4 regions of the Brevibacillus nigriterrae genome follow, and region 2 is predicted to be linked to each of the others. Evidence: riboswitches for the same ligand, from Rfam matches in the RefSeq annotation. Region 2 holds a riboswitch; each other region holds the start of a gene.

Region 1 (8,103 bases), on a different contig from region 2:
CGAACGTCGTTTTATGTTCACGGTTCATCTGCCGCAACAGGATAAGAATTTCTTCTTCTGTTGCACTGTCCAGATTTCCAGTCGGTTCATCGGCAAGGACAATACTCGGCTTGGCTACCAAGGCCCGAGCAATACTCACCCGCTGCTGCTGGCCCCCAGAGAGCTCATTTGGACGGTGCTTGACCCGCTCATCCAAACCAACCATTGCTAACATCTCCGTCGCCCGTTTGATTCGCTCACGTCTACCAACTCCGAGAAAAGTCAGCGGCAGCTCCACATTTTCCAACGCAGTCAGGTTGGGCAGGAGATTAAATGACTGAAACACGAAGCCCATGCAACGCCTGCGAAACAGGCATAGCTGGTTTTCATTGTATTTGGAGATTTCTTCTCCATTAATAAAAATTCGCCCTTCCTCAGGTCTGGTCAAACCTGCCATCAGGCTCAACAAGGTTGATTTGCCTGAACCTGAAGTACCGCAAAGTGCGACAAATTCTCCATTGTTGATGTGCAAACCAATATCGTATAGCACTGGAACTCTCATTTTTCCCGCTCCATAGCTGTGATTTACTCTCTCTACCGTGAGTTCTCCCGGTTGATTACTCATCCCCACGACACCTCATTACTCTCTTCTCATTTTTTTCCACTTATATATGACGATTAACTAGTAATACCGTTACATCTTTTTGGAATAAATTATCTTTTTTAACTAATCCTTAATAGATTGAAAAGACCCCAAGTGTTGGCGCACCTGAGGTCTTAGATACTAATTTCGATTTGCTTCCTGTGTATATTTGCTTTGATTGCTTTGATTACTTGGCTTCCTTGTTTTCCCAACCATGATGATTATCCCGGTTATTCCGACGAAGAGAAGAACGGATAGCCAGCCATACTGTGCCACAATTGCACCAATTTGCTCAATATATTGACCAAACGTTCTCCCAATCAAAAACAATATTAGTGTCCAAACAAACCCGGTTGTATAGGAATAGAGGGCATAGCGGGCGAATGACATTTTATTAATGCCGACCAGGTAAGGGACAACATGACGTACCACCGGAAAGAAGTAGCTAATGATCAACGATCGGCTTCCATATCGCTGTATTAACGCATTCCCTTTCTCCACATAGTTACTCATTTTCTTTTTCCGCATGATCGTTTGCAAGGCTGGCGCTCCAATGGTTCTCCCGATCACATATCCGATCGAAAGCCCGGTTACTACTCCCGCATAACACAACAAAAAAGAGGGGAGTGGTTCCAATATTCCTAACGTAGTGACAAACCCTCCACTCATCACTACGACTTCATCTGGAATGGGCATTCCCACAATTCCAAGCCAAAGTAAGAAGAATAGGGCCGCATATCCGTATTGCTCAATGCCCGAAAGTACAAATGCCATATCCATGAATACTTCATCCCCCCACTAGCTTATTTTCTTGCATGTATAGATAAAGGCTGGTGGAAGATTGAATGGGACAAACTCGATGGTCACTTCTTGAAAATGTTTCTCCAGCATCTTCTTCATCTGAAGCGAATATTGAAAAGCAATAAAAAGCCCGCCAGGTTTTAACGTACGAAGGCTAGCTTGCAAGATCCTCTCTCCCTCCGCTGGTGAGAAATTCGCAAACGGCAAGCCTGATATAATGCAATCGACTTGTTTGCAATTTCGTTCTTGGGTAAACTCTGCCAAATCTTCGGCCTCCGTACCGAAATGAAACGAAGGATATTGCCGTTTCAAAGCACTGCGCATTTCATCGTCTTTCTCAATGATTACTGCTGTTGTTGCTGTTTTTTTATGAAGACTGATATATTCTGTAAACACTCCTGTGCCAGCACCTAATTCAACAATGAGATCAATTTCATTCCAGTCAACGTTTTCAAACATTTTTTTGGTCAAAAAGGTTGAACTGGGTGTCACACTGCCAATTTGACCTGGTGATTGAAGAAACTTGGTCAAAAAGGTATAACGGCTATTTGCTGCACTTAACAAGTTACTGCACCCCCAAAAGCTGGATAAGAAAAAGATAAATTCATTGCCTTCATTATCGTGGAATAATGGCGATCCAAAAACGAGCGTGCGCCGGATTATGCACTTGACTGTTGGCGGAGGATCCATCAGACCCAAGACGGATATATTGCCGCTAGTTCCTTCCGGCAGTAAATGAAAAAGAGCCTACCAATAAGGTAGACTCTTTTGAGTAGACTCTATTTATTTCCGTTGTATATTGCGTTTGGCAAACTGCTTTAATTCCCACAACAATTCTGATTCGATCGATTTATCTACATCAAATTGAACTCCGTAAGCAAAGTCCTTGCCACTTGGTTTCTTCCACACAATGTCACCAATCAGGTTTAACTGCTTGTCAATTAGTACAAATGAAAGCAAAATGCGAATTTTTGCTTTATCACTTGGAAGGTCTTGTTTGCATTCAAACTTGGCACCATGAAGGCTTATATCGTGAAGGAAGACGTGCTCTTCCATTTGAATATCATTCACGCCGTTTATTTCAACAATTGTGGACTTCGCATCTAATGGATTATTGAACACCATGCGGAACATCTCTTTGCGTTTATATTCCACAAATACTCCCTCCATCCATGTAACGGTCCACCTCTGATCGAACTAAACGTGTCTGGCAGCATGATTTAATGCTTCTGCAGATGAAGAAACCTTGATCGTCGCTGAACCAATTTCTTCGATGACAAAGACTAATTGTCCGATCTGTTCTTCGACATTCTGAATATCTGCAATACTGCTTCCCATAGACTTTACAATCTGATCAAAAGCTTCCTTCGTTGCTTTCGATTCAACCTGCCCTGTCTCAACCAAAGTCTGAACCTCTTTAATCGATTCTACTACTTCTTCTGAGAATTTGCTAGATTGAGCGATAAGCTCAGTAATCTGTTTGATGGAATGTTTGGTTTGCTCCGAAAGCTTGCGAACTTCACCGGCAACAACCGAGAAGCCACGGCCATGTTCACCTGCACGGGCCGCCTCGATTGCTGAGTTCAAAGCAAGGAGGTTTGTTTGCTCGGCAATATCCTGAACTAATCCGATGACATGGCGAATTTGATTGGAGGATTCATTTAGCTTGATGACAGTCTCTTCCATCTGCTGGGTGCTTGTGAAAATCTCTTCGATCCGCTTCTCCAAATAATTCAGGCGATCTTGTCCTTTGTAGGCGAGTTCCTGACTATCTTTTGATTTTAATGCACTTTGGCGAAATTGATGATTTACCTCGTTGCTATTCGCCACAAGCTGTTCAACCGAAGCACTTGTCTGTTCTGTTAGCGCTGCCAATTCTTCGCTTAAGGAAAGAACCTTGCTCTTTAATTCTTCTTTTACCTTTTCATATTGCATTTCTTGTTGGCGCATATTTTCCTTTTCGTACGCTTCCAACACAAGCTGTTGCTCGAAATTGAGGATTTTGGTAACAACCTTGGTAATCCGGATCATTTCTTCGCTATCTGTAATATTCTGATGAACAATATCTACTAATGTATTCTGCAAATTCTGAAATGCACCCATATACCACTTGGGAGCAAGCCCGATGTGTACATGTCGTTCGGCTACACGAATACGGCGTTGGAGGAACTCCTTGTCGATACGCCCGTTAAACATCTCAATGACATGATTTTGCAGAGTAACTTTCAGTTTATCAATGGTACTGTGTCGCTGAATAATTTGCTTCAAGAGTTCTACTTCCAATACCGATTGGTAAAAGCTTGATACGATTGCGTCCACATTTGTACGAATCAACGATTGAATGGATTTAGCAATTTGAATTTCCTCTTCAGTAAGCTGGATCATTTTCATTTGCAAATGTGTTTCGCTTCCTGGGGCTATGTTTACGGTTACTTTTTCGCTTTTCGCCTTATCAATCCATCTCTTTTGCGACTCTTGTTTCGAACCGAATGCTCTGGAGAAAAAATTCATAGTCGCGTCCCTCTCTTTGGTCGGTTGCACTACTAGCTCCAAATCATCCAAGTGCCCATATAGAGATGATTCTTCAAAGCTCCCATTTGATAAAAATATTTGTAAGAATGGCATTTTTCAACATTGTTATATTGGTAATATTTAATATATATACATTCTTAGCAATTTACAAGTAATTTCTACAAATTTCGACTCTTTTTTATGCATTTTTTGTATATATTTCCATTAAAAATGCCGACTCAATGGCCGGCTTGGTCAATACCTTAATACTCATCAATTCGAATCGTAGCATTGTACCCATTTCGCAAGGCTGCGATGGCTTCATCAACCGAAGCTGTTAGTGGGAAGAGCAGGTTCAGCTTGGAGATCATGAACAGCTCACGGATGATTTCGTCCTGGATAACGATGGCAATCTTTTGGATTCCAACTAACTTGGCGAAGTTAATTAATACCCCGAAACCGGTGCTGTCAATAAATTGCAACTCTGTCAAATCAATTATGAATCCATCTGCTTGACCAATAAATTCTTTCAGCTTGTTTTTGACCGAGTTGGTACTTCCGAATAACAGTTTTCCTTTTATACTGATTTTTTGATAACCGTTACCATTTTGAACCTGTATCTCCACAGGAGTGGAATTGTTGGACAAGTTATTCATTTTTGCGTCACCCGCTTTCTCAAACCCATAATAAACCGACCATCTTCCGCATGGTCATGCCAGACATCATCAACTAAATGACGCATGAACAAAATTCCTCTACCGTCCTCTTCCCAAATCAGGTCCTCCATACATCGCTCTTCCAGTTTTTTTTGTACTTCAAGCGGCAATCCGCCTGCAGAATCGATGATTTTGATTTCTATCTCTTCTTGTTTCACATCTATTTTCAATGATATATTTTGCTCTCTATACGCCTCGCCGTGACAACGTTTCATTGCTTCCACTGAATTAATGATTGCCTCATGAGCAGCAAGAACGAGCCTTTTGGTCTCTACTTGATTTACCCTCATGACTGTCCATTCACAAATTTGATCAAGAAACTCTACCATCTCTACTGTCGCAGGACACTCTATTTGAACATGTATCACGAGCTACCTCCCCCAAAAAATTGTTAGTGTGTCTCACCTGGCATACACACCGATACCACACAAATATCGTCTTTAGTCGTCAAGTCAGTTGTTTTCGCATCAAGCAGTCGGTCGAATAACGATTGGTGGCCTTCAAGGCTATAAGCAATAATCATGCGCTCAAGCTTTTCTCTACTATTCGCAGGTGATGGTCCGTAAGCTGCCAATAATCCGTCTGTATACAATAATAGATTACATGTTTCTTGGTAGGTCAGCTTGCCTTTTTGAAACGGGAAGGAGTCGAGAACCCCTAACGGAATGTTCCCTACATCTAAAAGTTTCAGCTCTCCCTTCTGGTGAAGATAGCCTGTTGGATGCCCTGCATTCACATATTCAATTGTTTTTTGCTTTGTATCGATCACTACATACAAACCAGTGACAAAAGTGACCATCGGTTGTTCTTCGTCTGCGAAAAGGGTAAGCATATGTGAATTCAATTCTTCCATTACCTTTCCAGGATCAGTCACACGGGTGATCAAGCCCCGAAGCAAGGCACGGATGGACATAATCACAAGTGATGCTGACACACCATGCCCCATCACATCAAGTATGATGATTCCATACCGATGCTCATCGATTGGATACCAGCTATACATATCACCAGACAACTGTTCAGAAGGCTGATACCTGGCTTCAATTGAGATATCTGCATTTTGCAGGGGCGGGGTCAACACACTTCGCTGGACTTTCTTGGCTAATTCCAGTTCATGCAAAATCTTTTCCTCCGCCAGTTTGCGAGCAGTGATGTCCTGTTTGATGGTTACATATTGATAAGGGCGTTTTTCTTCATTTAAAAAAGGAACAATCGTTGTTTCCACCCAGAAAATCGAACCATCTTTGGCTCTGTTCTGGATCTCACCTTTCCACACGATCCCTTGCGTAATTACTTTACTTACTTGCCCAAAAAAATCAGGCGCATTCTCTTCCGTATCGATAATCGAGTAATGTTGTCCAATCAGCTCATCTCTCGTATATTTGGACAACCTGCAAAAATTATCGTTAACGTACGTAATTATGGCGTTTTCATTTGTAATAGAGACCAACGCAGATTCGTCCAAAGCCAGTTTCAGATCAGCAAGCTCCATCAACGTTTGCTTTAAGATCATTTCCTGGCGAATATGTTCCGTTATATCCTTGGCCACCACGAATGCACCCGTGATTTGATCGTCTACAAATATCGGTGACGTTTTCACGAGTAGATCAACTTTATAGCCCGCTTTATGTGTGATTTTCGTGTGGAATTCTTGCGTCTCTCCGTTCATCGTATTCGCAAAATATTCCATAATTGTCTTTACACGCTCATCGCTCATAATGGCGAAAATCGCTTTTCCAATCAGCTCTTCAGGTGAGTACCCGATGATTCTCTCAACGGCGGGATTTACACTCGTAAAAACCCCTGCCGAATCAATCGAAAATATAGCATCCCGATTCTGCTCAAATAGTGATTTATACCGCTGCACACTCTCTTCCAAAAGAAAATCCATTTGTTGCTTTTTTTCCTCAAGCTCACAAACCAGGAGACGTCCATATTCCTGAAGCATCTGATACTCCTTTTCCTTCATTTCTCTTTGTCGTGTATCAAACAGGCAGAGTGATCCTATATGCACAGAATGTTTCGTAGTTAAAGGAACTGATAATTGAAATGGATAATCCGACAAATTTTGACGTTTTTCTCCTTTTTCAGAAACAACTACTGTCTTCCCTTCGAAAAATAGAGAGACTGAGCAATACGCAACATTCATGGAATCCACAATCAATGAAACAATCCGATCAATCGTCTGACAAGGGTATAAGGTATTGCGAAAGAGCGATAAATCCACAAGTGGCCTCCCTTCCCGATAAGCGCTTACAACCTTGCTAAGCTTACCAAAATGATACCTAGCAAAATTTAAAAGGACAATACAGGCTATTTGTCAAATTTATTACTTTTTTATAGGAAACGCTTACAAAAATTCGGAAATATGTTACATTATCTGTCATAATATTCTTTTTTTCTACATTTATTTTCACACTAAGGGAGTGCCTGCTGTATGTCATACAAGAATTTCTCGATCGGCTTTAAGCTAAGTGCCATCGTCTTTATAATCAGTCTCTTTTCACTGGTCGGCGTATCTTGGCTTGTCTACGATCAGGCAAAAGGGTCTATGTTTCAGTTATCCTCTGAAACAATCAAAGCGATTGCTTATAATAAATCAAGACAACTGGATATGGCAATCGAAAAGGAAATTTCCCAGCTTGCGGCCATTGCTACAAATGTGCATATCATCGAAGGGACAAGCGCTGAGAAAAAAACGGAATTGGAGCGAGTTTCCCAACAGGTCAGCAATTATGATAAATTATTCTTTGCAACGCCAGAAGGAACTGTGGTCGCAGCATATCCTCTGGCAACCAGTCAACCATCCATCTCCCAAATGGAATATTTCCAATCCGCTCTCAAAGGCACTGCGGGAATATCGGAACTTTCTTTATCTCCTGAATCAGGTAAGCTGGTATACACCATTGCTGTGCCGGTGATGGATGCCAGCAAGCATGTCATTGGTATCATCGGCGCTGAAATGAACGAGGAAACATTGACTACCGTATTACAGACAGATGTTCTGGGAGATACGGGAGAAGCCTATCTGACCGATCATACAGGACTGATGCTTACACAAAGCAAATTCAACCCGGCAACAGCATTCTCTACCAGCGTCGCCAAGGAAATGGCAGATTCTCTTCAATCCGATCATATGAATCCTGTCATGTACCAAAATCATATGGGAGTGCCAACTGTTGGTGTCGCCAAAAAACTATCTTCCCTGAATGGATATCTCGTGGTCGAAAAGAAACAGGAAGTTGTGAATACGGCAGCTTCTCAACTGCTTACATTCATGGGATTTACCCTGGCCGGAGCATTAATTGTGATTACTGCTGTCATATTTATCTCCATGCGGCTGTCACTGCAACCACTGATTCGCCTGGTCGGTTTGGCCAGGCAGTTGGGAGCAGGTGATTTGACCGTCCATGTTCCCATTCAGAATAAGGATGAAATCGGAAAACTGTCAGA
Region 2 (8,103 bases):
TCAAATAGATGCGATTCATAAATTTGAACAGATGGCCAAATCTTTTATTTATTTTGAAGGTTGGAATAGCGACCTCATGAGTTACATCCATCAAAATGAAAGTTTAGTGCTGAATCATTTGTTTGAAGTTCGATGTAATAACGAAATTAAGCCACTTGTACAATCTGTTATCGAAGAAGGTGTTGAGGCTGGTTTGTTCAATGTGGAATTTCCAAAGCAAACTGCTTTTATGATCGTAGCGGTATTTGACTGTATTTTTGACGACGACTGTTTACGATCGGGTATTATTGAACCAGAAGTTCTTGCTGCGATGGAAGATTTTTCAAATCGATTATTAGGGGCGAAACAAAAATTTAATTTTTCTAAGGATGAATGACAGTGGTTTCGGCAACTGAGATTGCAGGACAACAATGGTTGCAAAACAACAATATTATAGAGAGGGAGATGGCAGCGGGTGAACAATTTGAGTAGGGGTAGAACAACACTAACATTTATTGGTATTATTTTAGGATATTTTATCGCACTGCTGGATACAACAATTGTGAATATTTCATTGCCGAAAACGGCTGAATATTTTAATCGTGATGTGAGAGATATTAGTTGGATCATAAATGGATACAATATAGCATTTGCGGTATTGATGTTAACAGCTTCGCGCATAGCGGATCAATTTGGTCGCAAAAAACTTTTTCTCATTGGACTAATTTTGTTTACGTTAACTTCTTTTTTGTGCGGAATCGCATCAACACTTGATTTACTCATTTTGTTTCGTGTGTTGCAAGGCTTAAGTGCGGCCATTATTGTACCCGTCACCATTCCGCTTGCCATTCAACTTTTTCCGAAAGAAAAACATGGCGCTGTTCTAGGGATCTGGGGAGCAATAGCAGGCGTGGCTAGTGCAAGTGGGCCAGCACTAGGAGGAATTTTGACCGAGTACTTCAATTGGCAGTCTGTATATTTCGTAAATCTTCCGATTGCTATCATTTCGTTTATCGTTTCTTACATATTAATAAAAGAGTCTTACGACAAAACCGCTAGCAAAAACATGGATATTGCAGGAATGTTAACGATTTCAGTTGCCATTTTTTGTTTCACTTTAGGATTAATAGAGACATCGGATTATGGTTGGAGTTCCTTCTACGTGTTATCGTTATTCGCAGGATCATTATTGTCAATTAAATTGTTTATAGTTGTTGAAAGAAGATCAAAAGATCCGATGCTCCCCTTGTCATTGATACGCATTTCAACCTTTACCACTTCTTCCACTGCACTATTATTTACTTCGATTGGAACGTCTGCTGGAAGTTTTTTAATCGCCTTTTACTTAACAAGTTTACGTAATATGTCTGTGCTTGAAGCGGGAATGACGATCATTGCAAGCTCTTTGACTGCAACGGTATTTTCGGTAGTTTCCGGGCCGGTTTCTGAAAAAATAGGTGGTCGCTTTTTGTCAAGTATCGGTTTGACCATTATCACTGTAGCGGTTTATTTATTTGGCAGCCTAGATGCGGATTCGTCTCGCTTTGACGCGGTGTGGCGACTTTCTCTGTTAGGTGCAGGGCTTGGTATATCGGTTGTGCCGCTTTTTGGTTCAGCTGTTAACAACATTCCTGCCGACAAGCTTGGGATCGTTTCAGGAGTTACCAATGTGGCTCGTACACTCGGGATGGTAATCGGTGTCGCTCTATTAGCTACGATACTGAGCAGTAATATGAAGAACGAACTTTCAACTGCTCGTGACAAAGCTATACAAACGATTCAAGCTTCCGCACTTGATGCGTCTATGAAAGACGGAATGATTACAAGTATTCAATCAATGAACTATGAATCGCTACAAGAAGGAAACGCCCAGCAAAAGATGACATTAGAGAAAGTTTTGGAACAGGTCGATCAACGTGAAAAGGAAGCATTTCTTCAAGCACCAAGTCAAATGCAGGAAACGATTAAAGTAGCTTTTGATCATAATCGAGAACAGATTAAACAGTTGTGGCCAAGTATCAATGCTGAAATACGATCGGATATGGCAAAGGGATTTAGCTCAACTTTTCATTTGGTTAGTTTCTTACTTATTCCAAGCATATTCATCGCTTTCTTCTCGGATAAACGAAGACAAAAGGTCAATGGTGAAACCAAGAGAACGGAGGTCATCTCACATTAAATGTGGTATTGGACAAGAGGATTTAGATCAGTGCTTCTACCAGGTTAATTTGCATTTTTGATATGTGTTCATATCCCACCCCAATATTACTTAGGAGCTCAAACACCTCGTTTCGCATCAAGAAAATTCATTGCTCGGATTGCTTGAAACATATGTCCTTCAATGGCCAATAACCAAAATACGGAAATAAATTAAACATGAAACGACGCCAGGGCTGAAAGTCGTTAAAAGTTTATTCAAAGCTTGTGTTTACCGACGCGCAGAATGAATATGAGGAGAGTAAACAGATGGACGATTGGAATCGATCGAGGCGAGCCAAAAACGGCAAATTCCAGAACGAAATCCCAGTGATCGTGAAATTTAGGGCAGGAGACATTGTATCCATGCTTCGTGAATTCCTATCCGCTAAGACTCAGAGAAGGCCGAAGCAGCCGCTTCCTATCGTCCCCCTTCAGCGTGGCACGCTAAGCGACGGAAAAGACAAGATCTTTTGGTTCGGACATTCGGCGTCCTTGCTGCAGATTGGAGGCAAAACGATCCTGCTTGATCCGATGCTTGGCAAGAACCCGTCGCCGCTTCCTTTCTCCCGCAATCGCAGATTCAGCGTCAAGCTGCCAATTACTATTGAGGAACTTCCTCCGATCGATTTCGTTGTTCTGTCTCACGATCACCACGATCATCTGGATTCTTCCTCTATCCGTAAGCTTATTCCGAAAACTGGCACTTTCCTCGTTCCGCTCGGAGTCGGCAAGCGAATCCGGAAAAGAGGAGCGTCGCCCGATACCGTCATCGAGCTGGACTGGGGAGAAGAACGGATCGTTCAGGGCATTCGCTTCACTTGCACGCCCGCGAGACATTTCTCGGGAAGAGGGCTGTTCGATCAGGATTCCACCCTATGGTGCTCGTGGGTAATCAAGACAGAGAAGAGAAGTCTCTTCTACAGCGGGGACGGAGGTTACGGTCCTCACTTTAAGCGAATAGGTCGTCAGCACGGACCGTTCGAACTGGCCTTTATGGAATGCGGGCAATATATAGAATGCGGGCAATATTACAAGCGGTGGAGCGGCGTGCATATGCTTCCGGAGGAGACGGTACAAGCGCATCGTGACGTCCAGGGAGGAGTTCTGCTGCCCGTACACTGGGGGGGGTTCACTTTGGCGCTGCATGATTGGAACGAACCTCCAAGAAGGTTATCGGCCGCAGCCGAAGAGCAAAGCATCCCATACCATATTCCTAGAATCGGCGAAGCGATCTATCTGGATCAGATTCCGCTATCTCCACAGCGAGATTTTTGGTGGCAGGATCTGGGGAGAAGAGAATTTCCTATTTAATTACCATCTACTTTGCGGGTGGTGTCAGCTTCGCTGGTACTACCCCTAGTTGAACGGCTCTTTAGAATTATCTTCTGGCAACGGGTGAAAAACAAACCACACGGAATATGTGGTGCGGTTCTATAGTATGGAATTTCGATGTCACTCAAAATACGGATTTGTTTGTGGATTCCAATATGAAATGACGTTGTCGATCAGATATGAACGTATTTTCCACTCTTTGATCAAAAGGTAGATACCCTATCAGAAGCCAGTCATTCACCATTTGTTATTTAGGGACGGGATATTGATTATCAGCATCCCGTCCTTATTTTAACGTTTCAGACTGTTTCGGTAATGGGCAGAAGATCATTTACCGGATAAAGCGTTTTATGTAATTCTTCTCTAAAGTGATGGCACCATACATTTAAAAATGCTGTTCTCACCGTTTCTTCCCAGATTAGGCTTAGCTTCATGCCAAGCTGGTTGAACAATAAATGATAACCCCTATTTGTTGTCTTTACGCTCTCCATTTGTCTTTTTAATTCGGTCTGTTTACTTGTGTCCCAGCCCAATGCAATACATAACATAGCGCTAACCTCTGAAAATGCATCATAAATTGAATCATACACATGCTCTTCTGGAAAGTAGCCAGGTAATCTGAAGACCTTCTCTATTTCTGATTCAGACTGTGAGGAATCACCGTCAATCAAGCATATAGAAGGAGCCTTTCGTCCCGGATTTTGATTGTTAAATTTATTAATTTGGACAGCGTTTCCGTCTCCACCAATATAATGGACTTCAATTGATTGCAGGTCCGCACCATAATATCTCAGCATAGATTCAACCCACAGTTTGGTAAATTCGTCCTCAGTATAAATAATCAATCGAGTTTCCTGAGTGTGACGTAATTCTCTCAGCGAAGAAATTTTCAACCTGCCTTGAGTCAGCCTACCGTTTAATGAAGCCCATATAGCTTCTCCTGGTAAAGGCAGTAAGGCATAGTCAGAGTGGGTCGTAAAAATAGTTTGTATTCTTAGGCGGCTTGCAGCTTCAATAAGATATTCAACCAGTCGAACAGACGCTATTGGCTATGGGCTACGTCCTCCACAAATAAAAACATATGTTCTCTTAATGTTTACATTTTATACATTTTGAACAATATTCTCAATGTCTAAATATCGAATCTATCATATAAAAAATAGTGGATATATGCTCATAAATTGAACAAATTATCCACTATTTATTGTAGTCTAATTAAGAAAATACAGGCTGGTCTTTTTTTTCTCTTTTTGCTGAGTACATATGAGAGTCAGCAACATGGATGAGATCTTCCAATGTTGTTGCGTCGCTTGGGAAGACAGAAATCCCGATGGAGGCAGAAACAGTTGCCCGATACGATTTGGATAATTGCTGGAGCTGAAGCTGGATCACTGATTTGAGCTCCAACGCTTCTTCCAGTTCGGTTCTTGGCAAGATGAGGATAAATTCGTCACCGCCCCAGCGTGCTACCAATCCACCCTTCTTCACGCTTTGCTTCAGGATCGTTGCCACGTTTTTCAATACATAGTCTCCAAAAACATGCCCGAATTCATCGTTCAAAAGTTTGAAATTATTCAAATCCACGACAATCACGCATACCTTTTCATTATGGCGGATCATTTTCTTTAGCAGTTTGTCGATCGTAGATGAGATATACCGACGATTATAGACACTGGTCAATTCATCATTTTCAGCTATGTAAATGGTCTTATCAAATTTCCAGCCCAAAGCCCAGAAAATGGCTAGATAGAATAGATGGATTAAAAGAATGGTCACATTGAAATCGGGATAGTAGAAGGGTACATTCATACAGATAAAACTGAACAGCAATGCCGTTATTGTGATTCTTCCACTGTATTTCATTCTTTACATCACCCCATATAGTCAGGTAAATAGAAAAATGACTATTCAGTCGAAAGAATAGCCATCTCATGGTATGGGTCCATTCTTTTCGGAAACCCGGCGATCATAGGTATTAAATCATACACCCTTAGACCCGTAGCTTTGCGTCCCTCTTTTTCAAGAGGTTTGCCATTATCGAAGAATTGATATTGTAAAGACTTTGTTACCAATTATACACTATGTTAATATGGTATAAAAGAACTAAATCGGAAAATTGCTTTTTTTTGTAAAAAAAATTCTGATTCGTTTTTTATTATTACGATATGCACCTGACAGGCAAGCTATTCCAAATTTTTTCAATCGTGAACGAAATGTTATAAATAGATATCAAGAACCACTTCTTTTTACCTATTAGAATTGTTATAAATATCTTATGGTATGAATGGTAGGTTACGACCAGTATTTATGCTGGTCTTCCTTGTTTTAAGGCACATAAAGGTGGTTATTGACAATGGTTCAAAGAGACATCATGAGTGCGTTCAAAATTCGATCAATTAAACAGCAATTGCGGTTTCGGGTAAGTTTTCTCATCATTCTCATTGGACTATTAATTTTTATCCCTATCATTCTGATCGAACGTAATCACCACCAAGAAGAGTCAATGAAAAGGCTGGAGGAAGCGACAAAATATCAGAAGATGTACGTAGAAAAGTGGATTCAACAACGATCCGCAGAAGTTGCCATCATTGCAAGCATGCCAGCAACGGTTTTATTGGAAAAGGAGAGGATGCTTGCGAATTTCGATTCCTTTGTAAAAAAACAGAGTGAGTTTGATTCACTTGTCTATATTAACAAGGACGGGTTCACCGAAGTTGACACCAATTCTCCCCCGGGAATCAGTCTATCGGATCGGGACTATTTTCTAGAAGCCAAAAAAGGCAACAGCTTTATCACGGATGTACTGATAGGAAGAGCATCGGGGAAACCTCGCATTATTTTCTCATCCCCCGTTTTTACCCCTGACAAACAATTCAATGGAGTGGTTTTTGGTGCAGTCGATCTAACCACGATCAACCGATTAATGAAGAACTTCACGATTGGCAATTCGGGAGAAACCTACATTGTGAATCGGGAAGGAATCATGTTAACGGAATCAAGGTTTACACAAGAATTGATTTCAAAAGGACAAATACCCGATACGGCAAAGTTGAATTATCAAATAGATACAGAGATCATTCAAAACGCGCTTGCAGGAAAACACAAGTTGGATGGCTATGTGGATTATCGTGGTAATCAGGTTATTGGAACGTATCAATGGACGAATAACGGAAAGTGGATCATTTTAGCAGAAATTGATCAGGAAGAAGTAGAGGCGCCGTTTCGTTCCTTTTCGCTAATGATGATTTTTATCCTGCTATTCACGATGCTGGTTGGTCATTTTCTCATGATCCGATTATCATCCAAACTCACGGAGCCGATTCAGTCTTTGCTTGATGGAGTTAGAAACCTGCGCAAGGGCAATTATCAGAACATAATCGAAGAACATCATAAGTTTGGGGATGTCATTGAATTGCAGGAACTTTGTCAGACGTTCAATCAGATGGCAACGACTATTGACGAAAAAATTCAAACGACACAAAAAATCAAGAACCAGCTTGCCCTTATTTATCATTCGGTATCCGATCTGATCTCACTTTATGAAATCAAAAATCAATCTGAATTTTTTTGTCGATCAGTCAATCAAACCTACCTTACAGTTACAAGACAAGAAGAGAGTCAGGTGGTAGGAAAAGAGCTGAGCGAGTTGCTCACACCTGAAAAACTTTCATTCACCCTTAGTAAATTCAAGCAGGCGGTTGAGTTCGGGAGTATCGTGACGTATGAAGAAGTGGTTACTCTGCACAGAGGCGAACTCCTTGTGGAAAATACCATCCATCCCATTGTGGATGAGCGAGGGGAAGTTACCTTTCTGCTTGGCGTTGCCCGTGATATTACGGAACGGAAAAAAACGGAGCTATTACTAGAAGAGAGCAACCAACGGTACAAATCATTGTTTGATCATAATCCCAATGTGTGTTTTGCTTTGGACAAAACAGGGAATTTCATTAATGTAAATTACATGGCATCAGAGATATCCGGTTATCAGAAAGAAGAGCTGCTCTATCGTTCTTCTAGACACATCATTGTACCTGATGATCAGGCAAAAGCGTTATGTAATTTTACAGAAGTAATTGAGGGAGCATCAACCTATATTGAACTTAGGATTATGCATGCGGCTGGTCGTGTGGTTGAACTGGGTGTGACCGCCGTTCCAATAAAAGTGAGAGAACAGATTGTTGGAGCCATTGGTGTGGCAGAAGACATAACGGAGAAGAAAATGGCAGATGCAAGGATGAAAGAAGCAAATCAGATGCTGCAACGTTTATCGAAGCTGGATGGTTTGACTGAGATTGCAAACAGAAGGCACTTTGACGAAGTAATGGATATAGAATGGAATCGGTGTCGTAAAGAGTCGAAAGAGCTTTCATTAATCATGCTGGATATTGATTATTTCAAGCTATTCAACGATCAATATGGACATTTGGGCGGAGATGAATGCCTGAAACGAATCGCTCAATCAATCGAAGGAGCCCTGGATCGACCGAATGATTTGGCTGCCAGATACGGAGGCGAGGAGTTCGCAGTTATTCTTCCTGATACCGATATGGGGTCAGCTTTTTCGATCGCAGAAAAAATTAGAACAAATATTGA
Region 3 (8,103 bases), on a different contig from region 2:
AACATTTCCTGCGTTATCTTCGGCTTCAGCCGCAATATAGTGAGTCCCTTCTTCTCTTACCCAAAATGGCTCGATATACGTTTCCAGCTCTCGTGTATCGAATCCGAAATCTACTCGGGCCAATTTCGAAATCAAATCTTCTGCTCCAACAGAGACCTCAACATCTGACCGAAGCCATCCATTTTCTCCTTCCAATCCAGTCGTTTGTACCTTTAATTCAGGCTTGGTCTTATCAATTTTAATTTTTTTGGAGACTTGTCCGAGTTCTTTTCCCTCTTCATCTTTTAAATAGACGGTTGCTGTATGTTTTCCTTCATCTGAGTATGAATAACTGTTTGAAAAAGGAGTGATTGCTCCATCGTCTATTTGAATACTTGTTTCTGTTTTTTCCGGGGCATCAGCAGTGATCGTAATATCTGATATTTTCCAAAGCTTTTTTCCTTCTTCGCCGCTGATCTGCACATCAAACGAGGTCGATTCCGCAGCGGGTTTCACTTGAATTTTTGTGGTATCTGCAAATATTTGATTGGGAATACAGATTGCAGATAGCAACGACACACTCAATAGAATTTTTGCTATTTTGGCAAACTTCATTTCATCACCTCAATAAAAGCTACTTTAAGATTTTTTTCACAGTCAGATTTCCGTTTTCGTCATACTCAAACACAACAATGTCGACCCCATCCTCCACAATTCTTTTCAGACGGTTTCCTTCATAGATGTATTCATATTTTTTCAGATTGGAAGTGGTGCCAGTTACCGTACTTAAATCGCTTTTGGCGTACAAACTGTTCTCTGCCAAAACACCAACGATATTTTCATCGTCCAGATTAAGGTCAGAAAAGGTATAGGAGGTTTCTTTTGTCTTTCCAACTGGCTTTTCATTGAGATAAACATGATAGGTGATGGAAGGATCATCCAAAGGTTCTCCACTTACTGGGCTCCAAGTCAGCTCAATCGAAGAGGATGTCAAGTTAACCTTCAGATTTTCCGGCTTAGCAGGCGGGGTATTCGCTCGAATAAATCCATACCCGTTCAATGCTCGCCATTCCCCACTGTTTCTCGCAAACATCGCATAGTAACTTTCCTCATTTGATTGGGTATCGGAATCTGTAAAAACAGGTTCGTCACTGGCATATACGGATACCCAATTCTCGTTTATCCATTTTACATAAGCAAAATTACTTCCACTCGACGTGGTCAACACATTATTATCACTCATTGCATTCAGCTCTACCGTATTCTGTGTTCCACTGTAGCGGGCATAATTATAGGTTGCTAGATAACCCGACTGGAAACTCCATGGTGACCAAGTGCCATCCCAACCAGCAACTCTGAAAAAAGTAAAGGAATCTCTTGGTACATCGAAAAGTGTAAAATTTGCCACTTCTCCACGATAAATGGTTTCCCATGTCTCACTTGATTCATCCCACTTTTGCAGTTCATAGAAATATGCTCCACGAGTCCAATTCAACGTAACGCTTGTTTCATCCATCCTGCTCACCCAGATGCTAGGCGCTTTTAGATGAAAGCTAGGTTGTGATGTGGTAGAATCACTACTTTTTTGGGATGGCTTCCAGGTCGGAGGGGCAGGAGAAAGATCAGGCAGCTCCGATTCGGGAGGCAGACTCGGTACAACTTCCTCAGTCTGATTTTCCTCTGCATAGACCCCGGAAGCAGGAATAAACAGTGTTGCAAAAGTAAGGGCCAACGCAGATAGAATGTGAATAACTAGTTTTATCATTTATGGATACATTCCCCTTTCATAAAATGAACTGCTAGTCTTTTGGTGCTTTTTCTACTAAATGAAACCGTAACTTTCATGTAATCCCCCTTTAAATGACAAATAAAAAAAGGCTACCTCAAAAAGAAATAGCCTTCGTTACCAAATGAATTTACGTTGATTCTGGATGCTTGGTAACCCGGCTGTCATTGCTCAGTAGAGCATTAGACCCGTGGCTTTGCGTCCCCACCTTTCAATGGGTTTGCCTTTATCGAAGCTGCGGATAATAAAGTAAAATAAGGAATTATGTAGAAATGCATTAATACTATAGTAGCAGAAAAGATATATTTCGACATACTTTTAGGATAAATTCATTATTTTGTCGATTTTCATTTTAATACTTTTTTATCAATAAGGATGTGACTATGTTAACACCTCCTTACTTCTTTTGGCACAATTCACACAGTAAAACAAAAAGGATCGCCCAGTAACAGCAATCCCCTGCAAGAATAAGTAATTCCCTTTTCCTATATAAAATTCACGTCAATACAAGCAAGTATCCTCTATAATCCACAAGAACTACTACCTTGTTCCTTCACCCCCAGCTTCACCAATATCTTCTCCAGCAAACAAAACCCGGTAAGCGAAGAAATAATCAGATTTACCCCTACAAAGGCAGTAAAGAGCAGCCAGTACGGACTCACCCATTGTGCTAGAGCCAGACTGAGCAAAATAAAGATTCCTGCCAATAGACGAATGATATTTCCTTTCCCGTTTGTTACAAACATTCCACCTCATCCTTTCCTCTTCCCATGCCGATCACATCGTCAGCACATTGGATATTGACATGCTTGTTTTTCAGCTTTGCTCTCTTGGTTTCGACCATCGCATAGATGATCGGTATGATGAACAGGGTTAATAATGTAGATGCGATTGTGCCAAACATCAAAGCGATGGCTAAGCCTTGGAAAATCGGGTCGAACAGGATGACCACAGCGCCTACGACAACAGCGGCGGCGGTAAGAATGATCGGCTTTGCACGAACGATTCCGGCTTCAATGACTGCCCACGTGAGCGAAGCACCTTCTTCCCGTCTCTGGATGGTGAATTCCACCAGGAGAATCGAGTTGCGGACAATAATCCCGGCGAGTGCGATCACTCCAATCATGGATGTGGCTGTGAAAAAGGCGCCAAACATCCAGTGGCCCGGGATCACGCCGATCAAGGTAAGCGGGATTGGTGACATAATGATGAGCGGTGTAATGAAGGATTGGAACCATCCTACAATCAAGAGATACATGACGACCATGGCAATCGCAAAAGCAATCCCCAAATCACGGAATACTTCATACGTAATCTGCCATTCTCCATCCCATTTCACACTGACGCCATCTTCCAGCCATGGCTGATTGATCAGATTTTGCTCAATGGTTACACCTGAAGGGGGCTTGATCTCCCCAATGCGATCCCACATTTTCGCCATTGCATAAGCAGGACTTTCCTCAAATCCCGCCACATCGGCTACAACATACGTGACGCTCTGCAAATTTTTGCGGTAAAGAGTAGGCTCCACACTGCCTTTTTCCACATGAACAATCTCTCCGAGAGAAATTTGTGTTCCCGCTTGTGTAGGAATCTGTATGCTGGTCAGCTTGTCAATTCCAGAACGATCACCTTTAGACGGTTGCACGTTAATAACGACAGGATTCAGCTCATGTGCCGGATGCAGAAGTCCAATTTGGGCGCCATCCAGCATGGTTTGTAATGTTTTTACAATGGATTGCTCATTGATTCCGTTCAGTCTCGCCTTGTCATTAATGGTAAAGCGATACTCGGTTTGTTCCGCTTCCTGGTAGGTGTCAACATCGACTACCCCTTCTGTCTCACGGAAAATCTGTTCTGCCTGCTTGGCTACCATTTGCTGTTCTTGTTTGTCATTTCCGTAGATTTCCAGGACAATGGTAGACAAAACTGGCGGCCCTGGAGGAACCTCTACGACTTTTACATTTGCCTGATAAGCACTTGCGATTTTTTGTATCTCCGGGCGAATGCGCTTGGCGATGTCGTGGCTTTGATCTTCACGCAAATGCTTATTCACCAGGTTAATCTGAATGTCTGCAACATTGTCACCTTTGCGCTGATAATAATGCCGGACCAATCCGTTGAAATTGAACGGAGAGGCAGTACCGATATACATTTCATAGTCGGTCACCTCATTGACAGAGGACACATAATCGCCAACGGCCTTCGTCGCCTTTGCTGTTTCCTCAAGTGTTGATCCCTCCGGCATATCAATGACAACCTGAATTTCGCTCTTATTGTCAAACGGCATCATTTTCATCGGGACGGCCTTGGTATAGAAGAACGAAAATGACCCAAGAAGGACGACCACAACTCCTGCCAGGAAAAGATAGCGTTTCTTGGCATCTCTGAGCATGTGCTGGATCGTAATGGCATACCATCTGGAAATGCCTTTCAGCTTTTCGTAATGGATCTCCTCGCCATTACCCGCCGGGGTATTTTTATGCTTAGATTTAGGCAAGTATCGATAGGCAAACCAGGGGGTGACCACAAAGGCTACCAGCAGCGAGAAGAACATCGCAACAGAAGCATTAATCGGAATCGGCGCCATATATGGCCCCATCAATCCACCGACAAAAGCCATCGGCATCAGCGTAGCAATGACTGTAAAGGTAGCAAGAATCGTTGGGTTCCCTACCTCATCCACCGCTAAAATCGCTGCCTGCATGGGGCTGTGCGTTCCCTTTTGTAACCAGCGATGAATGTTTTCCACGACGACGATCGCATCGTCTACGAGAATCCCAATAGCAAAAATGAGAGCGAACAATGTAACCCGGTTTAGTGTGTATCCATACATCTCGCTTAAAAACAGCGCCAGTGCCAGTGTCACAGGTACGGCAACACCTACAACGAGTGCCTCCCGCAGTCCCAAAGATACACCGATCAGTAATATGACCGATACGGTAGCGATTGCCAGGTGTTTGATCAACTCATCCGATTTCTCTTTTGCGGTTTCCCCATAATTGCGAGTTACCGTTACCTGGACTTGATCCGGGATGAGCTTCCCTTTTAAATCCTCTACCTTCTTGATCACTTGATCTGCGAGATCGACTGCATTTGTTCCCGGCTTTTTGGCGACAGCAATGGTAATCGCCGGATAGATCGATTGGTATTGTGGTGCGATTCCCTTTTCCTTTGCTTGGGGGCCCGTTCCAAACAGTACATAATTACTCACTTCGGTAGGCCCGTCAATTACCTGAGCGATGTCTTTTATATAAACAGGGCGGTTTTGATACATCCCGACTATCAGATTTTCGACCTGATCTTTTGTTGTCAGGTACATGCCGGTTTTAACCTGGCTGGTCGTGTTGTTTTGACTAAACGTGCCCGATACTAACGAGGCATTTACCTGTTGCACCGTCTCTTCAATGGCTAGTGGCGACAGATGGTTGGCTGAGAGTCTCTTCGGATCGATCTGTATCCGCAATTCCCGATCCCGTCCGCCAATTACATTGGTTTTGGAGATATTTTCGATCTTGTTTATCTCATCGTCTACCACTGTGGCAATGCGTTTCAAAGAATAATCATCCAGTTCCTCGCTCCACAAAGTCAATGACACAATCGGCACATCATCGATTGTTACCGGCTTGACGAGTGGCTGGGATGCACCTGGCGGAAGCTCATCAACATTTGACATCAGGATATTATAAAGACGTACCAGACTTTGATCCAGATCATTCCCGACTTTGAACCTTGCAATAAACATGGACATACCTGGTTTTGAAGATGAGTAAATGTATTCAATTCCGTCTATTTCCCACAGTTTCTTTTCGATGACCTTTGTTACCCGGTTTTCTACATCTTCTGCGGTTGCACCTGGAAATGGTATGTAAATATCCATCATCGGCACAGAGATTTGCGGTTCTTCCTCACGAGGTGTATTGAGGACAGCAAAGATCCCCATTAAAAGGATAGCAGCCACCAGAAGCGGAGTTAATTTTGAATTAATAAATGCCTTTGCAATTCTTCCGGCAATGCCTAGTTTTTCCCCCGTCACTTTTGTGCCACCACCTTCACTTTATCCCGGACCTTTTCAAGGGAATGGACCACAATTCGATCCCCGATTTGCAAACCGCTTAGTACCTCCACGTGTTTGTCGTCGACCGGAGCAATATTGACAAAGGTTAGGTGTACAACGTTCTTGTCATCTACAACGTACACACCCGTGAATTGAGACCAATAAAGAATGGCCGTTTGCGGCAGGATGATTCTGTCCTCCGCTTTTCCCGGGATTGTAGCCTGACCGTACATCCCGCTCGTTACCTGCAAGTCAGTCGGCAACGATACTTTCATCCGAAATTTACGACTGGCAGGGTCAATTCTCGGAGTAATTTCCAGTACGTTCCCTTTCCCTTTATATTGAACAGCATCTATGGTTACTGGCAATTGCTCTCCCACTTTTACCGTGCCGATCTTTCGTTCATCTACGTCTATTTCAAGCGAATAGGGAGCCCTTTCAATCGTAACCAATGGTACGCCGGGGGTCGCCATATCGCCAATGTCAATCATCTTTTCAGTCACGATTCCGTCAAAAGGCGAGTAAAGCACCGCTTCTTGCAGGTTTACATTGGCAGTGTTATATCCTGCTTGTGCCTGCTGATACTGAGCGCTTGCTTCTCCCTTTTTGGCTTGGGTAACAGCGAGATTCGCTTTTGCCTGTTCGTGGCCTTTGCCTGCATCCATCCAGGAACGCTCATGTGCCAAAAATTCAGTCTGGGCATTTTCATAGTCCTGTTTGCTGGCTGCTCCCGCTTCATACAGCTTCTTCATCCGCAAAAATGTCTGTTCCGCATGGTTCATCTTGATTTTCATCTGCTGCTCCATGACCGCTGCCTTTTCGACCTCCGTTTGGGCCACACGGATGGACCCATCCAGTGTTTGCAAGGCAGCACTTGCACCCGCCACTTGTGCTACTGCCTGGTCCTGATAGGTGCGTACCTGCCTTGGGTCAAGCGAGACCAGCGGATCGCCCTTTTTGACGAGACTGCCTTTTTTCACATGGACTGTGGTTACAGCCGCCATGATTTTTGCAGAAACAGCAGCCGTTTCCTCTGACACAATTGTTCCGGGGACCTGCAGCCCTTCTCCCGAATTCGTTTGTCTAACTTCCTTGATAGCCACCCCTTGTACCTCCTGTTGTTCCTCCTGTGTTGTTCCCGGCTCGATTTTCGCCCCGAATCCGCCTTCCAACAAAAACAGTCCAACGGATACCGGGAGTACAAAATACAGCAATATCTTCATGTAATTTTTCATGTTTCTCCCCCTGATCTGTCATCACAATGGTTTGTTGCCATTTACATGACGAGATTGATTCTTGCCTGTTCACAAGCAACGAGATAAGCCGGGAAGTCCGCAAAGTGCGTTCCCTCCATAAAATCTTCCACAGACAGTCCCGATTCATCGCCGTAGCTTGAGCAAGCCACTACCCTTACACCCAGCTTTTTAGCCAGTTGAACAAGCTCATACACAAACTGATCGTCCTTGTTTCGTAATACGTCTAAACCCTTGAAAAGAAAAAACAGGGTTATATCACTTCCCAGAGATGCAGCCCTTGCTGAGACCGTAATAATTTCAATTGCTTTTGCTTCATCGTCACTCACAATGGCAATTGTCGATTTCTCATGAGGAAACATGTGATCACCTCTCTCGATAATACCTATAGGGGTATATAAATTTAAAAAATGAAAAGGCATTTCTGCCCGCTTACCTGCTTTTGATCATTAATTCAATTGCTTCATTGATAATCGGAGTAATTTGTTCCATGCTTCTGTCCTCTTCACGAAGGCACTCAGCCAGGTTTTCGGCTACGATCAATGCAATCGATTTGTCTATTGCCGCCCGAGCTGCTGTAAGCTGGACAACCAGTTCCTTGCAGTCCTTTTCGTTCTCCATCATCCCAAGAATACCCCTGACTTGGCCCTCTATCCTTTTTAATCGATTTTTCAGCTTGTTGTCATATACCAACGCCTTACCTCCTTTCTTTTATAAAATTACTTCCGAACCACATCTCCCTGCCAATAGTTCATTCCACCTGCCAGATTCTTTACACTTTGGTACCCCAGATTGGCTAAAAATTGACACGCCATTCCGCTTCGGTTCCCACTTCTGCATACAAAAATAGTTTCTTCGCCTCGATTGATCTCTGCATAACGGCTCGTCAGCTCTTGTAGTGGGATATGCTTGGCACCAGGAATCATCCCTTGAGCAACTTCTTCGTGTTCACGAACGTCAACAATATTCAACTTTTCTCCCTTGCTTACCCTTTCCATCACTTCTGTTGGATAAATCGTTTGAAATTC
Region 4 (8,103 bases), on a different contig from region 2:
CAAGGAACTGGTTACCCAAGCCTTCCCCACGGCTTGCACCTTTAACGAGGCCTGCAATATCAACGAACTCAAAAGCAGTTGGAACCACTTTATTTGGTACCACAATCTCTGTCAGTTTGGTTAAACGAGGGTCTGGAACTTCTACGATCCCCACGTTCGGGTCAATCGTACAGAACGGATAATTCGCTGATTCAGCACCCGCCTGTGTAATTGCATTGAATAGGGTTGATTTACCTACGTTAGGCAAACCAACAATCCCGCATGACATACCCATTTATCTACACTCCTTGGTTTCCGATATTTACGCATCCTTTTTAGTATAAAGATTTGCCTATCAGATTACAATTACGCAAATATACCCTCCGCCTGACATCTCAGCGAGGGAAGTCAGCTTCTTCTCATTCGATAGCGGTTGATGGGACGTCCAATTCCGCCGTATTGAACATCACGTTCCAATGTCCCTCTTTTCTCCAGATAGTCCAAGTATCGTCTTGCCGTAACACGGGCAATCCCCACATGGTCGGCTACCTCATCTGCTGATAGGGAACTTCCATGGTCCTTCATATAGAGAATAACCTGATTCAATGTAATTGCATGAAGCCCTTTGGGAAGCGTTTCATGCTCATCACCAGCGGTTATGTCATTGCCTAGAATTAGTTGATCCAGCTCATTTTGTGTCATCAGCCGATTCGAGTTGAACTGCTGTCGATAAATCTTGTACTTTTCCAATGCCTGTTTGATCCGATCAAACTTAAAGGGTTTAATAATGTAATCAACGGCTCCATTTCGAAGTACATTCTGAATCGTAGGCATGTCTTTAGCGGCTGAGACGACGATGACATCAACAGGAAAGGATTGGGCTCGTATATGCTGCAACGTCTCAATCCCGTCCAAAAGTGGCATAAATATATCCATAATGACCAAATCCGGCTGTAATTCTCCGATTAACTCCAGCCCTTCACGTCCATTGTTTGCAACGCCAATCACTTCGAATCCAGCTACCTTCTCGACAAACTGACGATTCACTTCCTGAACCATCGGGTCATCCTCGATCAAGAGCACCCTGCACCCCATTATCTGTTCCCCCTTTCATTGCAAATGTCAGGATAAAACTCGTGCCAACTCCCTGTGTTGATTCTACACGAATTTCGCCCTCTGTTCGTTCGATAATCTTGTTTACAAGATGAAGCCCAATTCCTCTGTGATCCTGCTCTTTGGTTGAATATCCTCTTTCTAACATTTTCTGCTGAACTTCTTCACTCATTCCACAGCCGTTATCCTCTACAAGCAATGACATGACTTCTTCATCCTGTTCAATACTGACATAGACCTCTTTACTTTCTCGATTGACGTCTCGCAAAGCATCAAAGGAATTCTCAATCAGATTCCCAATTAGCAGCACAAAATCATGATGGTCCATATTTGCCGGGAACTCGTCCATTTTACTTCTTCGATCAATGGTAACCGTAATTCCCAACTCTTTGCCTCGGCTTACCTTGCTTAACAAAAGCCCGGAAATGCTCTCATCCCGGATACTTTCTGTAAGGAAGTTTGTGATCTCCCTTTGTTGTTCTGTAATTTGAAACAAATAGTCCAATGCTTTTTCTGTGGCCCCTAGCTGCAAGAGTCCGGCAATGGTGTGAAGCTTGTTCATGTGTTCATGGTTCTGTACTCGCAGGGCATCGACGAACTCCCGAACACCTGTCAATTCTTCTGCCAGCTTCGTAACCTCTGTCAAATCCTGAAAAATCGCCAGGGCCCCAACAGTCTGGTTGCTTACTTTAATGGGCATGCGGGTTGACATGATGGTGGCATTGCCTAGCTTTAGCTCCTGATTGTATATGGGCTGCTGTAGATGCACGATCTCTGGCAAACGAGTGTTGGGGATCACTTCCCAAATGTTTCTCCCGAGGACGTCTCCGGTAATACCGAATATTTCTTTGGCTTTCTCGTTAAAGATCGTGATGTTCTCCTGTTTATCTATCGCTATGACACCTTCGTGCATGGCATGAAACGTCGCTGTTCTTTCCCGTAAAATTCGTGAGATTTCATGCGGTTCTAGACCAAACATCTGCTTTTTCATATGTTTGGCAAGCCGCCACGACCCCCAGATACCGAACAAAATCGATAAAAAAAACGTCAGGATGATGTACTCTTTCTGATCGAGAAGAATCTCTTTGATCCCGGGAAGGACGTGTCCCGTCATGACTACACCAATTTGTTTGTGTTCCTCATCCATAATGGGGACAAACGCTCGGATAGCCGTTCCCATCTCTCCCCTTACTTTTGACGTATAGGAATGTTCCGCAAAGGCGGGCTCAGCGTCTTTGCCATAGAACACGAGACCAAGCCTGTCCTGAATCGGGTCTGAGTAGCGAACCCGATTCATATCCATGACTACGATATACGTAATATCATTGATGATTCGCAACCTTTTTGTAATCGGATCCACTGTTTTCCAACCATCAGGCTCTGTAATGCCCGTCTTGATTAATGGAATCTCTGCAACCGTTCTTGCTGTAATGAGCAGGCGCTGTCCGACCTCATCCTCTTTTAAGCGAATAATGCTTCCCAACAGGATAATTCCACCAATGAGCAGTGAGAAAAGAACGATCCCAAACGATAGCAATGTAATTTTCCAGTGAATTTTTACGTTTTTAAACAGAGGAATGGCTCCCTTACTTGGAATGACTGCCGAGAATTTACGTCTTCTAAATATTGTGAAATAATAAAGAAAAATAATCAACTTCTAATAAACGGAGACACCACCCATGAAATCAAGTGTCGGCTTTAGCCTTTTTATCGTAGCGGTGCTATTGTTAGCGATTTTTATCGGATTTCAATCGAAGCTCGTTTCACCTGATTTACCGTATGATGATATCCAAAAAGGACTAAACCAAAAAATCATCATCAAGTTCAGCCATGTTGTAGCTGAAAATACACCCAAAGGCTTGGCGGTTGAGTATTTTGCCTCCAAAGTACATCAAAAAACAAATGGCAAAGTGGAAGTTCAGGTCTATCCCAACGCAACACTCTACACGGATATCAATGAGATGCAAGCTTTGCAACAAGGGGAAATTCAGATGATCGCCCCTGCCTTTTCCAATATCTCAACAATACTCCCCAGTTGGTTAGCATTGGACCTTCCGTTTGCATTTCCCAATCAACTTGCCGTAGACGAGTCTTTACAGGGAGAAGTAGGCCGAATGCTGTTTGATTCCCTGGAAGAAAAAGAGATGAAAGGTCTCGCATTTTGGAATAATGGCTTCAAACACGTAACAAGCAACCAACGCAGATTGTTAGTCCCTGATGATTTTAGTGGTCAAAGGTTCCGAATCATCCAAAGCGAGGTCTTGGAGGATCAATTCAACTCATTTCATGCAGAAGCTGTTTCCATTCCTTTTAACGAGGTGTATCGAAGTATCGAAAAAGGAATTGTAGACGGACAGGAAAACACCATTTCCAACATTTTTTCCAAACGACTCTACCGTGTACAAAAGTACATGACAATCAGCAACCACGGTTATCTTGGTTATGCCGTAATTATGAATAAAGACTTCTGGAACCAGCTCTCTCCTGACATTCAGTCGGTCTTACTGGAAGCCATTCAGGAAACTACCGAATGGAACAATAATCTGGCTATTAAAATGAACGATATCCAATTGAACCAGCTTCGCAATATGGCTGTGATGAAAATTGATGAGCTAACGGATGAGCAACGCTATCAATGGATTGTGGCCACTGATTCCTTGTACGATAAGTATGCCAACAAGATCGGGCCCGAGCTGGTAGCGAAAATCAAAGAGATCCGCATGAAGTATACTTTTCCTAAATATTGATCTATCCAGTTGATCTGACAGGCTCGGGGGTATCACACCCCGGGCTTTAGTTTTGGGCCCTACACGACGATGCTCAGGACGTGCGAGTGTCGACGATGCAACACGGATGTTGCGTTTAGTCGACCGCCAGCTATCTTCTTGTGTCGGGTGGTTTTTTTACGTGAACAAAAAGACCAAAAAGACCAATATGACCATATTATTTCAAATTATTCAAACAACTCTTACAATACAAACGTGAAGCGCTTACATTATGCAAATAAAATATCGTGAGAAGGATGTGAAAAGATGAAGCTCAACTTTCGTAATCTCACCGTCCAGGTAATCTTCGGTATCATTGTTGGTATTTTAGTCGGTCATTTCTTTCCTAAATTCGGGGCGGAATTGAAAGTACTGGCGGATGTCTTTATTAAACTGATTAAAATGGTAATTGGCCCAATCATTTTCTTTACGATTGTTAACGGAATCGCCAGTATGGGTGACGTGAAAAAGGTAGGGAAAATCGGCGGAAAAGCACTTCTCTACTTTGAGATCGTTACGACAGTCGCTTTGGCGATCGGGATCGTAGTCGTAAACTTCATTAAACCTGGAGTGGGGCTTGATACCAGCAATGTAAAAGGAGACGTCTCCAAATACACCAAAGCAGCGGAAGAAACCAGTCACGGGGCAATTGATTTTATTGTAAACATCGTACCTGACAACGTAATGGCTGCCTTTGCCAAAGGTGAACTGCTCCCGATTCTCTTCTTTGCGATCTTGTTCGGTTTTGCTTTGGCTACTATGGGATCTCACGGCAAGCCAGTCATTCATTTGTTTGAAAAGTTCACGAATGTATTCTTTGGAATCGTAAACATGATCATGAAGCTTTCTCCGATTGCAGCTTTCGGTGCCATGTCTTATACAATCGGTAAATTCGGGTTAGTTTCTCTCTTCTCCCTTGGTAAATTGATGGCTTCAGTTTACATTACGATGTTCCTGTTTATCGTACTTGTACTTGGCGGTATTGCAAAATACTATGGTTTCAGTATCTTTAGTTTCCTGCGCTACATTAAAGAGGAAATTCTTTTAGTGCTCGGTACGTCCTCTTCCGAATCAGCCTTGCCTCCCATCATGAAAAAACTGGAGCGCTACGGCTGTTCCAAATCTGTTGTTGGTCTGGTTATTCCTACGGGGTACTCCTTCAACCTGGATGGAACCTCGATCTACTTGTCGATGGCAGCAATCTTCATCGCCCAAGCTTACGGGATTGATTTAACAATCTGGCAAGAAATTACTCTCCTTGGAATTCTCATGTTAACTTCCAAAGGCGCTGCTGGTGTAACCGGTTCTGGATTTATCACACTTGCTGCAACGTTGGCCGCTTTCCCAATGATTCCTGTAGAAGGTATGGCATTGCTTCTCGGTGTTGACCGTTTCATGTCAGAAGCTCGTGCGATTACCAATATTATTGGAAATGGTGTCGCAACTGTTGTCGTCGCAAAAATGGAAAATGAATTTGATCCAAATCGCATCGTAGAAGAAGATACGGTTCATATCGAAGAAACAGTTGAAGCTCGTCCGGCAACTGCTTAGAATCATGAAGCAAATATAGAAAAACCAACAACGAGCCCTACTAATTGGTAGGGCTCCAATTTGTTACAAATATTAGGACTATTTTACTTGTTCTTGAAATTACTTCCTTCCTATTATATACTCGGTATCGTGTATATTCATACCTTATATAACCACGATAAAGGCAAACTCATTGAAAAATGAGGACGCAAAGCCAACGGGTCTAAGGTCTAGATGACTATGATAGCCGGGTTACCGAATGGCTGAAGAAGTATTACTTACTTCCTATACTTCGAGTATTGGGCTATTCTCATTCGTGGATAGCTCTTTTTATTTTTTCATACTTCAGGTAATTATGAAAGGAGTGTAAATTTGCTTGATCTTTTTAGACAAACCATACGCATCCCCCTTTTTAGCTGACACCTTAGCTAAGACTCAAGCACCTGTGTTCATTCAAAATGTTTCTGTTCCATCACAGTCCCGATTAAATGTTACTTCTCTTCCGGGCCTACTAGGACAGATAAGAGAGCAGAAGCATTATCCTTTGCTTACCACTTCTGAGAATGCCTTCGAGTTATTAGAGAAACATCTCCCTGATTCTCAACTGGTACGAAATATTTCTCTTTTCAAGAACAAAATAAACTTTCGCAAATGGATGAAACAGATTGACCCTTCGTTTTTCTTCCTAGAGCTTCCACTCCACGAATTATCTCAACTAGACCCAAAAGCTTTACCTTTCCCCGTGATTTTAAAACCAGCAGTTGGGTACGCCAGTTGGGGCGTGTATCGAATTACAAACGAACAGGAATGGTTTACAATTTGCGAACAGCTACATAACGAACTACTACTATCCGACTCTCTGTACTCCGGTGCCGTCTTTGACTCTACTACTTTCATTGTAGAAGAGTGGATTCAGGGAGACGAATATGCGATTGACGCCTATTTCGACTATTCAGGGGCTCCTGTAATTGTCAATGTATTCAAGCGCATGTTCTTGCATGAAAATGATACATCTGATCGGATTTACTTCACGAGCAAAGCAGTTCTGCAAGAATCAATTGATTCCATCAAAGCATTTCTTGAGACAATGGGATCAAAAGCAAATTTAGTCAACTTCCCTCTCCACCTCGAGGTACGGATCAAACGGAACGGCCAGATCGCCCCTATTGAAGTGAACCCGCTTCGGTTCGCAGGAATTGGTACGACTGAATTGGGCTATTTTGCTTATGGGGTTAATCCATATGAAGCATTTATTCAACAAGATGTACCTGATTGGGATAACATCCAGTCGACGATGGACGACTCAGTTTATTCTTTTTTCTGTGCCGACATCCCAACCACTATACATCCTGATTCCATCACTGAATTCAATGTAGAAGCCTTGAAGAAGCAGTTCTCTCATTTGCTGCATTCATACATGCCAAACGATCCCCGGACATTGGCTGTGCTTTTCTATCGAACCGATCGTCTGGAGGATAATCAAAAATATCTCGAACTAGATCTCTCCCAATACATAAAGCATTCCGAATCAATTGTTTCAAATATATAAAAGTAAAAAGATTTAAGATAAAGAGGAGAAAAAGAGATGAATTTCTTAAGAAAATCGATTCGGCGTCAATTGACAGCAATAGTCTTATTGCCTTTGCTTTTGTTTACGTTTGTCTTCATCACTGTTCTCTATGAAACCTCTATGAATTTGGTCAACAATCATGTCATCGTACAGTTTGAAAACCGTTTGGAATCCAATATGGAAAAACTGACCATTGAAGCCACGCCACAACTGATTGAAGAGGCTTTACAAAGCCGTTCGAAGTATGAACAGCTTTTTACCATTCTCACTAATTTCACCAAAAAATATGAGGGTATGCAGAATGCGTATGTTATCGCAAAGGTGGATGGAAAAGACGTTATCCTCGCATTAAGCAATGACGATATGTATATGAGTGAACTCCCCTTCACTCCGGAGCAAAATCAGGCTTTGGAAACAAAGCAGAGTGTGATGAGCAGCATCTATAAAGATGATTGGGGAGTTCATAAATCACTCTTCCTCCCTGTCTCTTCAAATACTGTTATTGGTATTGATATGGATGCCTCCTTTATTGAAAACCTGGAAAATTATATCTTGTGGTTGAGTGTTGGCTTTGTCGTAGCGGCTGTCATTATCGGTGCATTCTTATCGATCCTTTCGAAAAAAATGATCATCATCCCTGTTATTTCTCTTGCAGAACGAACCAAAATGCTAGCTCAGGGAGATTTAACTACCCCGATTACTACCGACCGGATCGATGAATTAGGTACGTTGAGTAATGGCTTCGAAGAGATGAGAAAGAAATTGCTACAGTTGATTTCGCTGATCCGTGATAATTCCGAAACCATTGATACGGTTAGTGATCATCTCTTACTCGCCTCGGTCAAATTAACAGATAGCTCTAAAATTACGACCATGTCTATTTCTGAAGAGGCCAAAGCAGCAGAAGAACGCTCCAATCACATCCAGGAAGTATTCAATATGGTGCAACAGGTCTCTGATTCTGTGTCGTTTGTAGACGATAAAGTGACCAATATGAATGAAGTATCTGAATCTGCACAGAACCTAGCAAAGAAAGGTAATCAGCAAGTTCAGGTGATCTCGTCCCAGATTACCGAGATTCAAAAATACGGTGAGATCAATTCCCACCAACTACGCAACCTCGGACAACGGACAAAAGAGATCTCA

The links. Region 2 has a riboswitch for cyclic di-GMP ahead of ACPW7N_RS02540 (GGDEF domain-containing protein). Riboswitches for the same ligand answer to the same signal wherever they lie in the genome.
Region 1: linked by a shared signal. The riboswitch ahead of ACPW7N_RS15515 (protoglobin domain-containing protein) and the one ahead of ACPW7N_RS02540 (GGDEF domain-containing protein) in region 2 are both predicted to bind cyclic di-GMP.
Region 3: linked by a shared signal. The riboswitch ahead of ACPW7N_RS04195 (fibronectin type III domain-containing protein) and the one ahead of ACPW7N_RS02540 (GGDEF domain-containing protein) in region 2 are both predicted to bind cyclic di-GMP.
Region 4: linked by a shared signal. The riboswitch ahead of ACPW7N_RS13480 (ATP-grasp domain-containing protein) and the one ahead of ACPW7N_RS02540 (GGDEF domain-containing protein) in region 2 are both predicted to bind cyclic di-GMP.

What each region holds. Positions count from the first base shown of each region.
Region 1 covers NZ_JBNCMT010000020.1:28,765-36,867, reverse strand. Annotated here, with positions in the region: gene ACPW7N_RS15535 (ABC transporter ATP-binding protein) at 1-604, opposite strand, end outside; gene ACPW7N_RS15530 (DedA family protein) at 764-1,402, opposite strand; gene ACPW7N_RS15525 (class I SAM-dependent methyltransferase) at 1,421-1,987, opposite strand; gene ACPW7N_RS15520 (PilZ domain-containing protein) at 2,207-2,578, opposite strand; gene ACPW7N_RS15515 (protoglobin domain-containing protein) at 2,621-3,934, opposite strand; cyclic di-GMP riboswitch class II at 3,945-4,027, opposite strand; gene ACPW7N_RS15510 (STAS domain-containing protein) at 4,198-4,590, opposite strand; gene ACPW7N_RS15505 (ATP-binding protein) at 4,587-5,018, opposite strand; gene ACPW7N_RS15500 (SpoIIE family protein phosphatase) at 5,042-6,877, opposite strand; gene ACPW7N_RS15495 (methyl-accepting chemotaxis protein) at 7,088-8,103, shown strand, end outside.
Region 2 covers NZ_JBNCMT010000002.1:165,352-173,454, reverse strand. Annotated here, with positions in the region: gene ACPW7N_RS02560 (TetR/AcrR family transcriptional regulator) at 1-376, shown strand, start outside; gene ACPW7N_RS02555 (MFS transporter) at 455-2,158, shown strand; gene ACPW7N_RS02550 (MBL fold metallo-hydrolase) at 2,446-3,489, shown strand; gene ACPW7N_RS02545 (hypothetical protein) at 3,810-4,355, opposite strand; gene ACPW7N_RS02540 (GGDEF domain-containing protein) at 4,726-5,373, opposite strand; cyclic di-GMP riboswitch class I at 5,461-5,553, opposite strand; gene ACPW7N_RS02535 (diguanylate cyclase) at 5,864-8,103, shown strand, end outside.
Region 3 covers NZ_JBNCMT010000004.1:55,754-63,856, forward strand. Annotated here, with positions in the region: gene ACPW7N_RS04190 (Ig-like domain-containing domain) at 1-594, opposite strand, end outside; gene ACPW7N_RS04195 (fibronectin type III domain-containing protein) at 614-1,744, opposite strand; cyclic di-GMP riboswitch class I at 1,914-2,000, opposite strand; gene ACPW7N_RS04200 (YgaP family membrane protein) at 2,287-2,511, opposite strand; gene ACPW7N_RS04205 (efflux RND transporter permease subunit) at 2,502-5,801, opposite strand; gene ACPW7N_RS04210 (efflux RND transporter periplasmic adaptor subunit) at 5,798-7,057, opposite strand; gene ACPW7N_RS04215 (DsrE/DsrF/DrsH-like family protein) at 7,099-7,437, opposite strand; gene ACPW7N_RS04220 (metal-sensitive transcriptional regulator) at 7,508-7,768, opposite strand; gene ACPW7N_RS04225 (rhodanese-like domain-containing protein) at 7,795-8,103, opposite strand, start outside.
Region 4 covers NZ_JBNCMT010000016.1:69,514-77,616, forward strand. Annotated here, with positions in the region: gene ychF (redox-regulated ATPase YchF) at 1-274, opposite strand, end outside; gene ACPW7N_RS13460 (response regulator) at 388-1,074, opposite strand; gene ACPW7N_RS13465 (ATP-binding protein) at 1,043-2,665, opposite strand; gene ACPW7N_RS13470 (DctP family TRAP transporter solute-binding subunit) at 2,772-3,839, shown strand; gene ACPW7N_RS13475 (dicarboxylate/amino acid:cation symporter) at 4,125-5,408, shown strand; cyclic di-GMP riboswitch class I at 5,561-5,647, shown strand; gene ACPW7N_RS13480 (ATP-grasp domain-containing protein) at 5,764-6,936, shown strand; gene ACPW7N_RS13485 (methyl-accepting chemotaxis protein) at 6,973-8,103, shown strand, end outside.